Linked DNA regions of Sinobacterium norvegicum. The protein of the gene in region 2 interacts with the protein of the main gene of each other region in a pairwise test. Links are inferred from orthologs where the notes say so. Each region holds a gene or a part of one and is shown on either strand. Other genes may lie near its edges.

The links.
Region 1: the proteins of cysM (region 2) and accC interact in binary tests that used the Escherichia coli proteins (3 or more experiments, as listed by UniProt). The link is inferred for Sinobacterium norvegicum from one-to-one orthologs.

What each region holds. Positions count from the first base shown.
Region 1 is NZ_CAKLPX010000001.1:1,732,631-1,739,419, reverse strand. The notes cover bases 2,006-4,916. They hold accC (acetyl-CoA carboxylase biotin carboxylase subunit), read right to left. Parts: upstream 4,176-4,916; coding sequence 2,835-4,175; downstream 2,006-2,834. Other genes in these bases: aroQ (type II 3-dehydroquinate dehydratase), read right to left, coding at 4,691-4,916; accB (acetyl-CoA carboxylase biotin carboxyl carrier protein), read right to left, coding at 4,202-4,654; prmA (50S ribosomal protein L11 methyltransferase), read right to left, coding at 2,006-2,653. Also shown: tRNA dihydrouridine synthase DusB, read right to left, coding at 1-387; L9P87_RS07780 (DUF3426 domain-containing protein), read right to left, coding at 579-1,715; more of prmA, read right to left, coding at 1,757-2,005; more of aroQ, read right to left, coding at 4,917-5,128; L9P87_RS07755 (protein-disulfide reductase DsbD family protein), read right to left, coding at 5,405-6,789. UniProt on the Escherichia coli protein: This protein is a component of the acetyl coenzyme A carboxylase complex; first, biotin carboxylase catalyzes the carboxylation of the carrier protein and then the transcarboxylase transfers the carboxyl group to form malonyl-CoA.
Region 2 is NZ_CAKLPX010000001.1:574,500-578,990, forward strand. Bases 1-2,990 are described here. They hold cysM (cysteine synthase CysM), read right to left. Parts: upstream 1,946-2,990; coding sequence 1,055-1,945; downstream 1-1,054. Other genes in these bases: relA (GTP diphosphokinase), read right to left, coding at 1-982; L9P87_RS02480 (ATP-binding protein), read left to right, coding at 2,117-2,990. In the rest of the region: more of L9P87_RS02480, read left to right, coding at 2,991-4,491. UniProt on the Escherichia coli protein: Two cysteine synthase enzymes are found. Both catalyze the same reaction. Cysteine synthase B can also use thiosulfate in place of sulfide to give cysteine thiosulfonate as a product.

The DNA.
Region 1 (6,789 bases), 1.2 Mb from region 2 along the record:
AGCGGCCTCGAGAATATCCTGTACCAATTGTTGGTCTTTGAGCAGGGCTGAGCCGGCGGCTTTTTTACACACTTTTTTCGCCGGACAGCCCATATTGATATCGATGATCTGGGCACCAAGAGCGACGTTCTGGCGAGTCGCCTCAGCCATCATCTCGGCGTCACCACCGGCAATTTGTACCGCGCGGGGGGCTACTTCGCCACGGTGGTCGAGACGGAGCTTGGATTTGCGAGTGTTCCACAGGCGGGTATCGCTGGTCACCATCTCGGAGACCACAAGAGCGGCGCCGAACTGCTTGCAAAGCTGACGGAAAGGACGGTCGGTAACACCGGCCATCGGTGCAAGCACCGCTTTTCCCTCTATCTTGTAAGCGCCAATCTGGACCAACGGGTGATACCTTTTAAGCTGTGGATAAATAACGGCGACGACGAAAACAGGTCGACGCACAATAGCGTTGAAATCGGTCGAGTAGAGCCGTTTTGAGGGGCGCTATAATACAGATTCTAGCGAGGCGGGGAAAGAGAGAAGGGCGGAAAAACTGCTGTTTTTTTGTTCGATTTTTTCTCTTTAGGGCTTGATTATTTTTTTTCGTCCGCTTCGAAAGTAATCTTATAGTTGATGGCGTTGTCACCGGGGCTGACCAATAGCAGCGGCACATGTATTTGTCGCTGCTTAGGCATTTGCTTGCTGCCACTCAGCTCGCCGTGCAAATATTCATCCTTGGTAAAGCCGCGGGAGCTGATCACGGTATTATTGACATCACTAAAGGTCACCCGAATCTTCGGGTAGGGCTGGTCGAAATTGGCGTTATTGATAATAATCATGTCGACATTGAGCAGTTGGTCGTTGTCGGTATTAGGCCGGACGATAATGTTGCGGCTGCTGATTTTGCTGATGTCATAAAGTGGCGGTAATTGGCAGCCGATATGCTCGCAGACTTTTTGGTACCACGGGCGGAGTGTGCTTTCACGGCTCAGGCTGTTGATATTGAACCAGGCGTACTGGGCGAGCAGAATGACCAGCATTAAGACGCTGAGGGCTGACCATAGCCATTGTTTACTGTGATTGTGGTGATGGTGTAGCTCGACCGGCTCAGATTCAATGGCATTGACCAGAGCGGCGCGGTCGGCAATCGGTGAGTCTGCGCTGAAACTGTCGGCTTGATGAGGGCTGGCAGCTGGCTGCTCGTCCACCTCATCGGCGGGACTGTGATCGACCGAGGGCTGTGCGTGGTCGCTGTCGGTTTCGTCTGGGGTGTTCGTGGGTTGGTACAGTTCTTCTGGGCTGGACTGTTCGATTTCCTCAAGCAGCGCCCGAGCCCACGATTCATCATCCTCGTCATCGTCGCTGTCTTCATTGTTGCTGAAGACATCGACATCGCTGAAGCCCTGCGGCTCATCGAGGGCCTCAAGGTTGATAAAGCTATCGCTGAGTGCGCTGTTGCTCGAGCTGTTGCCGGTGGTCGAGTTGTCGTGCTGGCTGTCATCGTTGCCGAGACTGAAATTAAACAGCGGGTCTTCGGCAAGAGTTGGGGGCAGCGAGGGGCTGTCGTCGGTAATATTTGTATCATCGTCGTTGTCGTCCCAGTGATCGGCGGCGGCAAAGACGTTGAGGCAGGAGCCACAGCGCACACTGCCAGCGGCAAGCGTTAGCTGATGTTCTGTTACCCTAAATGCGGTTTGGCAGTTAGGGCAGCGAGTAACTTTTGGCTCCATAATGACGGTATCGTCCTACTAAAATTGTTGTTGTTGCGATACTACTGTGCAGACTTAACAGCGTCTACACGAATCCATTCTTCTTGATTGACTATTTGTCGGACGTCACATTGTTGACTATAACACTGGCGAATTGCCTCGGCTTGTACATCCAATATACCTGAGAGTACAACATCTGCACCGGGTTTAGCCAGACCTGTTAAGGTGTCGGATAGCTCGACCAGAGGGCCTGCGAGAATATTGGCCAATACGATGTCAGCCTTCAGCTCGGGGTATTTTTCATTCATTTGCTCAGGGTAGTAGAGTTCGAAGCGCTCGTCGGCAATACCGTTACGCTGGGCATTGTCGCGACTGGCAACCAGTGCCTGCGGATCGATGTCGGTGCCGATGACTTTCTCGGCGCCCAGCAGCAGTGCCGCGATGGCCAAGATACCAGAGCCGCAGCCGTAGTCGACGACGGTTTTACCGGCGACATCGGCGCTATCTAACCACTCTAAGCACTGTGCCGTTGTCGGGTGAGTACCCGTGCCAAAGGCGAGGCCGGGATCGAGTAAAATATTCACCGCATCCGGCTCTGGCGGGGCCATCCAGCTTGGGCAGATCCACAGGCGCTGGCCAAACTTCATCGGCTTGTAGTTCTTGATCCACTCGCGCTCCCAGTCCTTGTCTTCGAGGATTTCACTGCGGTGCGGTGGCAGATCTTGCTGGTAGCAGGCGGCGATCATGCGCAGTGCCATACTTAGGTCAACCTCGGCGTCAAACAGCGCGGTGACGCGGGTGTGTGACCACAGCGGCGTCTCGCCAATAGCCGGTTCAAACAGGGGTTGGTCGGCATTATCCTGCAGGGTCACCGCCACGCTGCCGGCCTCTAACAAGGCGTCTTCTAATCCCGGAGCGTCATCGGGGTTGGTATCAAAATTGATTTGAATCCATGGCATGGTCGTTAATCCTGTGGGGTAAGCTGAGCAGCGATTCTATAGTGCGGCGGATAAAAGGCAAGTAAACGATGTCAAGGCTGGTCAATAATCAGTGCAGAGTTGCGCGGTGGCGCAGGGCGGGGCATTAGTGGCAGCGGTGACGGCGTAGCTGCCGTCACGGATGCTGCCACTAAGTTCGAGCTTATTGCAGGCCGAGTTTCTTCTCAAGATAGTGAATATTAACACCACCCTTGCGGAAACCTTTGTCGTTAACAAGTTCTTTTTGCAGGGCAACGTTGCTGCGAATGCCTTCGATCAATAGCTCGTCGAGGGCGTTGTCCATACGGTTGAGCGCTTCTTCACGGGTGCTGCCGTAACTGATGACTTTGGCAATCAAAGAATCATAGTGCGGAGGCACGCTGTAGCCGCTGTACAGGTGAGAGTCGACACGGATACCGTTGCCGCCAGGGGCATGGTAGTGCGTGACCTTACCGGGGCTGGGCATAAAGGTTTTCGAGTCTTCAGCGTTGATGCGACACTCGATAGAGTGGCCGTTGATTTTGATATCTTCCTGCTTGACCGTCAGCTTTTCTCCAGCGGCAATGCGTAACTGCCACTTGACGATGTCGATGCCGGTAATCATTTCTGTCACCGGGTGCTCGACCTGAACACGGGTGTTCATCTCGATGAAGTAGAAGCCGCCGTCCTCATACAAGAACTCGAAGGTGCCAGCGCCGCGGTAGCCAATATCGATACAGGCCTGCACACAATCCATGGCCACTTTCTCACGGATGTCATCGGGGATGCCCGGTGCCGGTGCTTCTTCTAATACCTTCTGATGGCGACGCTGCAGTGAGCAGTCGCGATCAAACAGGTGGATGGCGTTGCCCTGGCCGTCGGCTAAGACCTGGATCTCAACGTGACGAGGGTTGCCGAGGAATTTCTCCAGGTAAACCGTGTCATCGCCAAAGGCGACGCGAGCCTCAGACTTGGTCAACTGAATGCTGTTGAGCAGTTCGTTTTCATCGTGAACCACGCGCATGCCACGACCACCGCCACCGGCAGCAGCCTTGATGATGACCGGGAAGCCGATCTCATTGGCAATGCGTAGCGAGCGAGCTGAGTCGTCAGTCAACGGGCCGTTTGAGCCTGGGACTGTGGGTACGCCAGCGGTAATCATCGCCTTGATCGCGGCGACTTTGTCGCCCATGGTGCGAATCGTATCGGCAGTTGGGCCAATAAAGGTGAAGCCGCTGTTTTCTACCTGTTCGGCGAACTCGGCGTTTTCTGCCAAGAAACCGTAGCCTGGGTGAATGCCATCGGCGCCGGTGACTTCGGCGGCACTGATAATACTTGAGCCCTTAAGATAGCTTTCTGTCGATGGTGCTTTACCGATGCAGACAGCCTCGTCGGCCAGGCGGACGTGTTTGAGATCACGGTCGGCGGTGGAGTGCACAGCAACAGTCTTAATGCCTAATTCTTTACAGGCACGCAGGATGCGCAGAGCAATCTCACCGCGGTTAGCAATAACAACTTTTTCCATTGTGGATACCTCGCTGTTGTTGCGGATTAACCGATAGTGACTAGTGGCTGATCGAATTCTACTGGCTGGCCATCATCTACCAAGATAGCTTGCACAGTACCGGCCTTGTCGGCTTCGATCTGGTTCATCATCTTCATTGCTTCAACAATACAGATAATGTCGCCAACCTTGACCTGTTGACCGACTTCTACGAAAGAAGAGGCGCCGGGTGCGGGTGAACGATAGAAGGTGCCAACCATAGGCGAGTTAACGCTGTGGCCAGCCGGGGTGGCAGGCTCTGCTTCAACGGCAGCAGCAGGTGCGGCAGCTGCAGCAACGGGCGCGGGGGCAACGGCTGCTGGCTGAGCATAAACAGGCGCTGTGGCAGAGGAACCATTACGGCTGATGCGCACAGACTCTTCGCCTTCTTTTATTTCAAGCTCATCGATGTTTGATTCTTCAAGTAGTTCGATCAGTTTTTTAACTTTTCTGATATCCATAATAACGCCTTAATACGGTGGTTAAATAATAGGGGGTTAAACGCCGAGCTTGCCGATAACGGCTTGCAGGGCGAGGTGATAACTGTCGACACCCAAGCCACAGATCACACCTTCAGCAATATCCGATAAATAGGAATGCTTTCTGAAGGGCTCTCTGGCGTGGACGTTGGAAAGATGGACTTCGATAAAGGGAATGGCCACACCGGCAAGGGCGTCGCGCAGAGCAACACTGGTATGGGTAAAGGCGCCGGGGTTGATAATGATGAAATCAATATTGCCCTGTGCTTGGTGAATACGGTCGATCAGCTCGTGTTCTGCGTTGCTCTGCAGGTCGTCGAGTTGGTGGCCGGCATCACTGGCACTTTGCACCAATTGCTGGTTAATATCTTCCAGAGTGCTGTAACCGTAAATTTCGGGCTCGCGGCTGCCTAATAGGTTTAGGTTGGGGCCGTTGAGTACAAGAATGTTTGCCACGGTAAAAATCCTCTGTCGATAAAAACATCTATATCGATGTGCTACCAAATAAAACTTCTTAGAATAATCGGTTATTATGCCGCTAACTTGCCGCTAAGTTCTAAAAGTAGCAGAGTCAAACCGGTTTTCAAGCGTTATTCAGCGATTGGGAGGGATTTTGCACTATTTTTTGGCTTTTTGGCAACCAAAAAATGCTATTTTTGTCGATTCGGTGAACATGTAAGCATATTCACCGTGTTTTCCTCGAAGTTAATCCGAATTTTGACACCGCTAAGTTTACAGTGAATCCATTATTTGATCTTCGATGATATCGGCGGTAAGCAACTGCGGCAGAATAATAGGCTGTTGACTGTCGGCTGGGTAAAAAAGATAGAGCGGCACGCCGCCACGACCATGCTTGGCCAGTGTGGCGGTAATCTCGGGATTGTAATTGGTCCAATCGCCCTTCAGTGCCACGATGCCCTGCTGCTTGAAGAACCCCTGTACTCTCTCGGTGCTAAGCGCGGTCTTTTCATTGGCCAAACAGGTGATACACCAGTCGGCGGTAAAATTGATAAAAACCGGTTTACCCTGCTGCTGTAGCTCGGCCAAATATGATTCGCTAAAGACTTGGTACTCGCTGTCGGCGACGCTATTCTGCTGGCTTAGGGGCTGCAACTGGTTATTCGCCAGCGGGTAGAAGGCGGCTAACAGCGCGACGATGGCGGTGACTCTGGCCTTGCTCTTACCGCGCCATGCCCACAGTGCGTAGGCGATGAGAATACCACCGCCGAGTACCGTGATTGCGCCGTCGATACCGGTTTGACGGCCGACCACCCATAGCAACCACAATGCGGTGGCATATAAAGGAAAGGCTAAAAACTCCTTGAAACGGATCATCCAGGCGCCGGGCTTGGGCAGTTTGTCGTGGAGGCTGGGAATATAGCTAATCAATAGCATCGGCAAGGCCATGCCCAAGCCGAGGCTGGCGAAGACGATAATGGCGACGGGTGTTGATTGGGTCAGCGCGTAACCGGTGGCAGCCCCCATAAAAGGTGCGGTGCAAGGGCTGGCGACCACGGTGGCCAAGACGCCGGTAAAGAATGAACTCTGGCGGCTGTTGCCCTGGGTTAATGACTGGCCGGCGCCCATCAGTGAACTGCCCAATTCGGTATAGCCGGCCATGGCCAGGCCGAGGAATAAAAAGAGGTACGCCAGCAGTGCCACAAACCAGGGCGTCTGCAATTGAAAGCCCCAGCCAATCGCCTCGCCGAGTGAGCGTAAGATAATTAACAGCAGGGCGATGGCAACAAAGCTGATAACAACGCCGGCGGTATAGGCCCAGCTTTGCTGGCGGGAGTGCTCGATATCCTGGTTGTTCATTGCCAGCGCTTTCAGTGATAGTACCGGTAGCACGCAGGGCATGAGGTTGAGAATCATACCGCCGAGCAGGGCGAAAATGATGATGACGAAGATCGAACTGTTGCCATCGTTGGCAATGGCGGGGGCGACTGGGATTGCCGTGACGGCTGAGGTGTTGCCGCCGCTGCTATCGGCCAGGGCGACACTGCCGGTGCTGGGGTCGACGCGATAGTGGATGGTTTCTGGCGGGTAGCACAGGCCGGCATCGGCACAGCCTTGATAGGTGACGCTCAAGTCATAGGCGGATGCTGGTTGCGAGG
Region 2 (4,491 bases):
CATTTTCCTTAGGGTTGGCGATGTAATCGTCAAACTCATTGGGAATAATCCGCCACATTGTGTGAATAATACCGAGGGCGGTATAACAGTCGGCCACTTTCGGCACTAAAATACGAACGGCTCGAATATCATAGACCTGTGAAAAACCAATATTCTTGCGGTGCATCTTTCGCCAAATACTATAAATGTGCTTTGCACGGCCCTGCACATCGGCGTCGATACCGGCCTCCAACATTTTACCCTTGAGTGTGGCAATAATATCGGTGATAAACTCCTGCCTATCCAACCGCCGCTCATCAAGCAATGAGGCGATGCGCATATAAGCATCATCATGCAAGTAACGGAAAGCCAGATCTTCGAGTTCCCATTTGATATGGCCAATACCTAAACGGTGAGCTAGTGGTGCATAGATCTCAGAGACTTCTCTGGCCACTTTCTTACGGTAAGCTTCCGGTTGGTTTTTGGCGGCACGAATGGCGCAGGTTCGCTCTGCGAGCTTGATCAACGCCACGCGCACATCATCGACCATTGACACCAACATACGGCGAACATTATCAACCTGACTAGCACTTTGCCCCAACACAGACGCATCTTTACCCGAGGTAACCACCTCGCTGATGGCTACCATCTGCTGTACACCGATGATGAGGCCGCTGACAGCCTTGCCAAAAATGGCCTCTACTGTCGATATCTTTAATTTTTTCTCTCGCACCGCACGGTATAGTACTGCCGCCACCAGAGTCTCATGGTCGAGATGCAATTCACTGAGTATCTCAGCCATTTCCAAGCCAACCTCGTAGCTGTTTGTCCAGCCCGGGTAGTGATCCTTGGTGCGTTGGGACGCAGAATTAGCGATATCACAGGCTTCTGTCAGCTGCTCACGGTTGAGATTGCTGGGGTGCCTGGGTAATCGATCAATCCATTCATCGATTTTGACCCGTCCCTCATCATCGATGGGGTATGCCTTACGAACTTGAACCATTATTATTCCCTAATATACGACGTCGCATTGCTGTCTTGATGTGAATCTTAGACAGCAATACTTATACCAAGTTTATTGGTCAAAAACACCCGTGCTTAAGTATCGGTCACCACGGTCACAAATTATGGCAACTATGACGGCATTTTCGACTTGCCTGCTGAGCGCCAAGGCGCCGGCTACAGCCCCGCCGCTCGACACGCCACAGAAAATCCCCTCTTCTGTGGCCAACCTCTTCATTGTCAGCTCAGCACTCTGCTGATCAATATCTATAATCCGATCGACTCGACTGCGATCAAAAATCTTTGGCAGATATGCCTCTGGCCACCGACGAATCCCGGGAATAGCTGCACCATCTTGGGGCTGAAGCCCGACGATTTCGATGTCTGAATTTTGCTCTTTTAAATAGCGCGAGGTGCCCATGATGGTACCCGTTGTCCCCATAGAGCTAACAAAATGGCTGATATTGCCAGCCGTTTGCTGCCAAATTTCAGGACCAGTACCGGTGTAATGAGCCATTGGGTTGTCGTCATTACCAAACTGATCCAATACCACGCCCTGCCCCAAACGTTGCATCTCTGCCGCCAAATCTCTTGCCCCCTCCATGCCCTGCTGTTGAGTCACTTCAATCAGCTCTGCACCATAGGCTGTCATCGCCAGCTTCCGTTCGGCACTCATATGCGTAGGCATGATTAAGACCATTTTATAGCCCTTAATAGCGGCCGCCATAGCCAATGCTATGCCTGTATTGCCGCTGGTTGCCTCTATCAGAGTGTCGCCGGGCTTGATATCGCCTCGAGCCTCAGCCCGAGTAATCATCGACATCGCCGGCCGGTCTTTGACCGAGCCTGCCGGATTATTACCCTCGAGCTTGACTAATATAGTATTACTCGTCTCTCCTGCCAAGCGTTGCAGCCGCACCAGCGGAGTGTTGCCAACATAAGCCTCTATAGTTGGGTAATTCATTGTTATCTATTGCCTTTATGGGGGTTTTTGACACGACAAATATCGATATGACTGGTAATAGTGATCAAACGACGGCTATTATACCTGACATCAAAAATTCTTGGCGAATATAGCCTAAGATGATAACGAATAACATCGTTAAGCTAATAATTAATATAAAGAGTTGGGTTTATGGCTAATTGGAGTTTGCGCAAGAGAATTATTTTACTTGCCCTCACCCCCTCCGCGTTAATCACCTTACTACTGGGTAGCTATCAGGTGCTTAATCGCATCGAAGAACGCAACCTCTTACTTGATCAACGTGCCTATGCCAGCACCATCCAAATTGCCGCTGTCAGCAAGACCCTGCTAGCGCTCGACGATAACATACTGCTCAAGGAGCTGTTGCGCAACGCACTCGAAGAACCCGGTGTCAGAGCCATTCGCCTGTATGACCAACAGCGACGACTGATTAATCGTAGCGGACCAAAAATGATCGCCGTCAACGTTGCCGACCAACAGCGGCTGGGCGACGGCATTCAAAGCTACTCATCTGAGCTTACCCGGCGATACTCTCGGCCAATATTAACTCGAGATTTGATTATTGATAGTGCTGACAAGGCGGAGCCCATTGGCTGGGTCGAAATAGAGTACGATCTTCACAGCCTGACATTACAAACCTACCGCAACGTCATAATCAGCGTGTTACTGATCATTGCCAGCCTCACCGCCTGCTTAGTTATTGCCATAAAAGTCGCCAATAGATTCAAATCTGCCACCGATCAGATTGGCGAGGCCATTGACAACATCATCGACGGGGATTATGAGACCTTACTTACCGTCCATGGCAATGACGAACTCAGCCAGATCAGTAACCGACTCAACCTTCTCAGCGACACCTTATTACAGCTCAATATTGAAACAGAATACAATATCGAGCAAACCACCGGCGACCTTCGTCAGACGCTGGAGACGATTGAGGTTCAGAATATTGAACTGGACATTGCCCGACGCGAGGCGCTGGAAGCCAGCCGCATCAAATCTGAATTCCTCGCCAATACCAGTCATGAAATAAGAACACCACTGAACGGTATTATTGGCTTTAGCAATTTGTTACTCAAAGACATTACCGATGGTCGCCACCGAGACCAGTTGGAGACCATACGACTCTCGGCCGAGGGCTTACTGGCCATTATTAATGACATTCTTGACCTCTCTAAAATTGAGGCCGGTAAGCTGGTACTCGACAATGCATCGATTAACATTCGTGAGATTATCGAAGACTCACTCACCATGTTGGCACCCTCGGCCCACGATAAGAATTTAGAACTTATTTTGTTGAGCTACAGTGATATACCAGCCTGCGTCATTGGCGACCCGCTGCGCATCAAACAAATTACGACCAACCTGCTAAGCAATGCGATTAAATTCAGTGAGCAGGGCAATATTATTGTGCGCATTAAGCTCAAAGAAATCCATGACGGCCAAGCACTGCTTGTTATCAGCGTTACCGACTCCGGTATTGGCCTCTCTGAGCATCAACAACTCAATATATTTAACGCCTTTACCCAGGCGGACGCCTCTACATCAAGAGACTACGGCGGCACAGGGCTGGGACTGGTCATTTGTAAGCGCTTGGTCGAACAAATGGGTGGCGAGATCGGCCTGGACAGCGAGCCCGACAAAGGCGCCACTTTCTGGTACACCTTGCGGGCAAAACTGCCCAACAAGGTTGCCTCACTGCCCCCGATGGATGCTTTGGTCGAAAAGAATATCGGCCTGTATTCATGCAACAGTGCAGTCAGCTTAGCACTACGACACCAATTAGAGGGCTGGCAGGCACATGTCTATTGCTTTAACAGCAGTGAAGAGCTCATTCACAATGACAATAATATCGATTTATCGGCAACGATTATTATCCCCGATGAGGATGAGCTTGATGAACAAACCCTGACTACCATGCTGGCCAATGTTAATCAGCGGTATAACTGCCGCTCCGTGGTGCTGCTACCAACCGCCATTGGCTCTCATTACGAGTCCTTATTTGGCCAGGACCAATGTATTGCGTTAAGCCGTCCAGCGCCACATGCAAAGCTTTATCAGGCACTGGACACCATCAGTAATGACTACGACCTCATCGCAGCAGAGTTCCAACAACTCAGTGAAGATGGCGTAAAATTCAGCGTGCTGGCTGTCGATGACAATGACTCCAACCTTAAATTATTGCTCGTGTTGTTAGAAGATCTTGGCATGCATGTCACCCTGGCCCATGACGGCCAGCAGGCACTGGACCTCTGCGACCAACAGCGTTTCGATATAATCCTAATGGATATTCAAATGCCTGTGGTAGACGGAGTACAAGCAACTCGAGCGATTCGCATCGGCAACAGCCCAAACCGGACAACCCCGGTGATCGCCGTAACTGCCCATGCCCAGGCTGAAGAAAAGCGCAATCTCATGCAGGCTGGCTTTAATGATCATCTCAGCAAACCCATCGATATCGCCATCCTGGAAAAAACGCTGCACACTTGGACCAATAGCTCACAGTTTATTGAGCATGAGAGAAA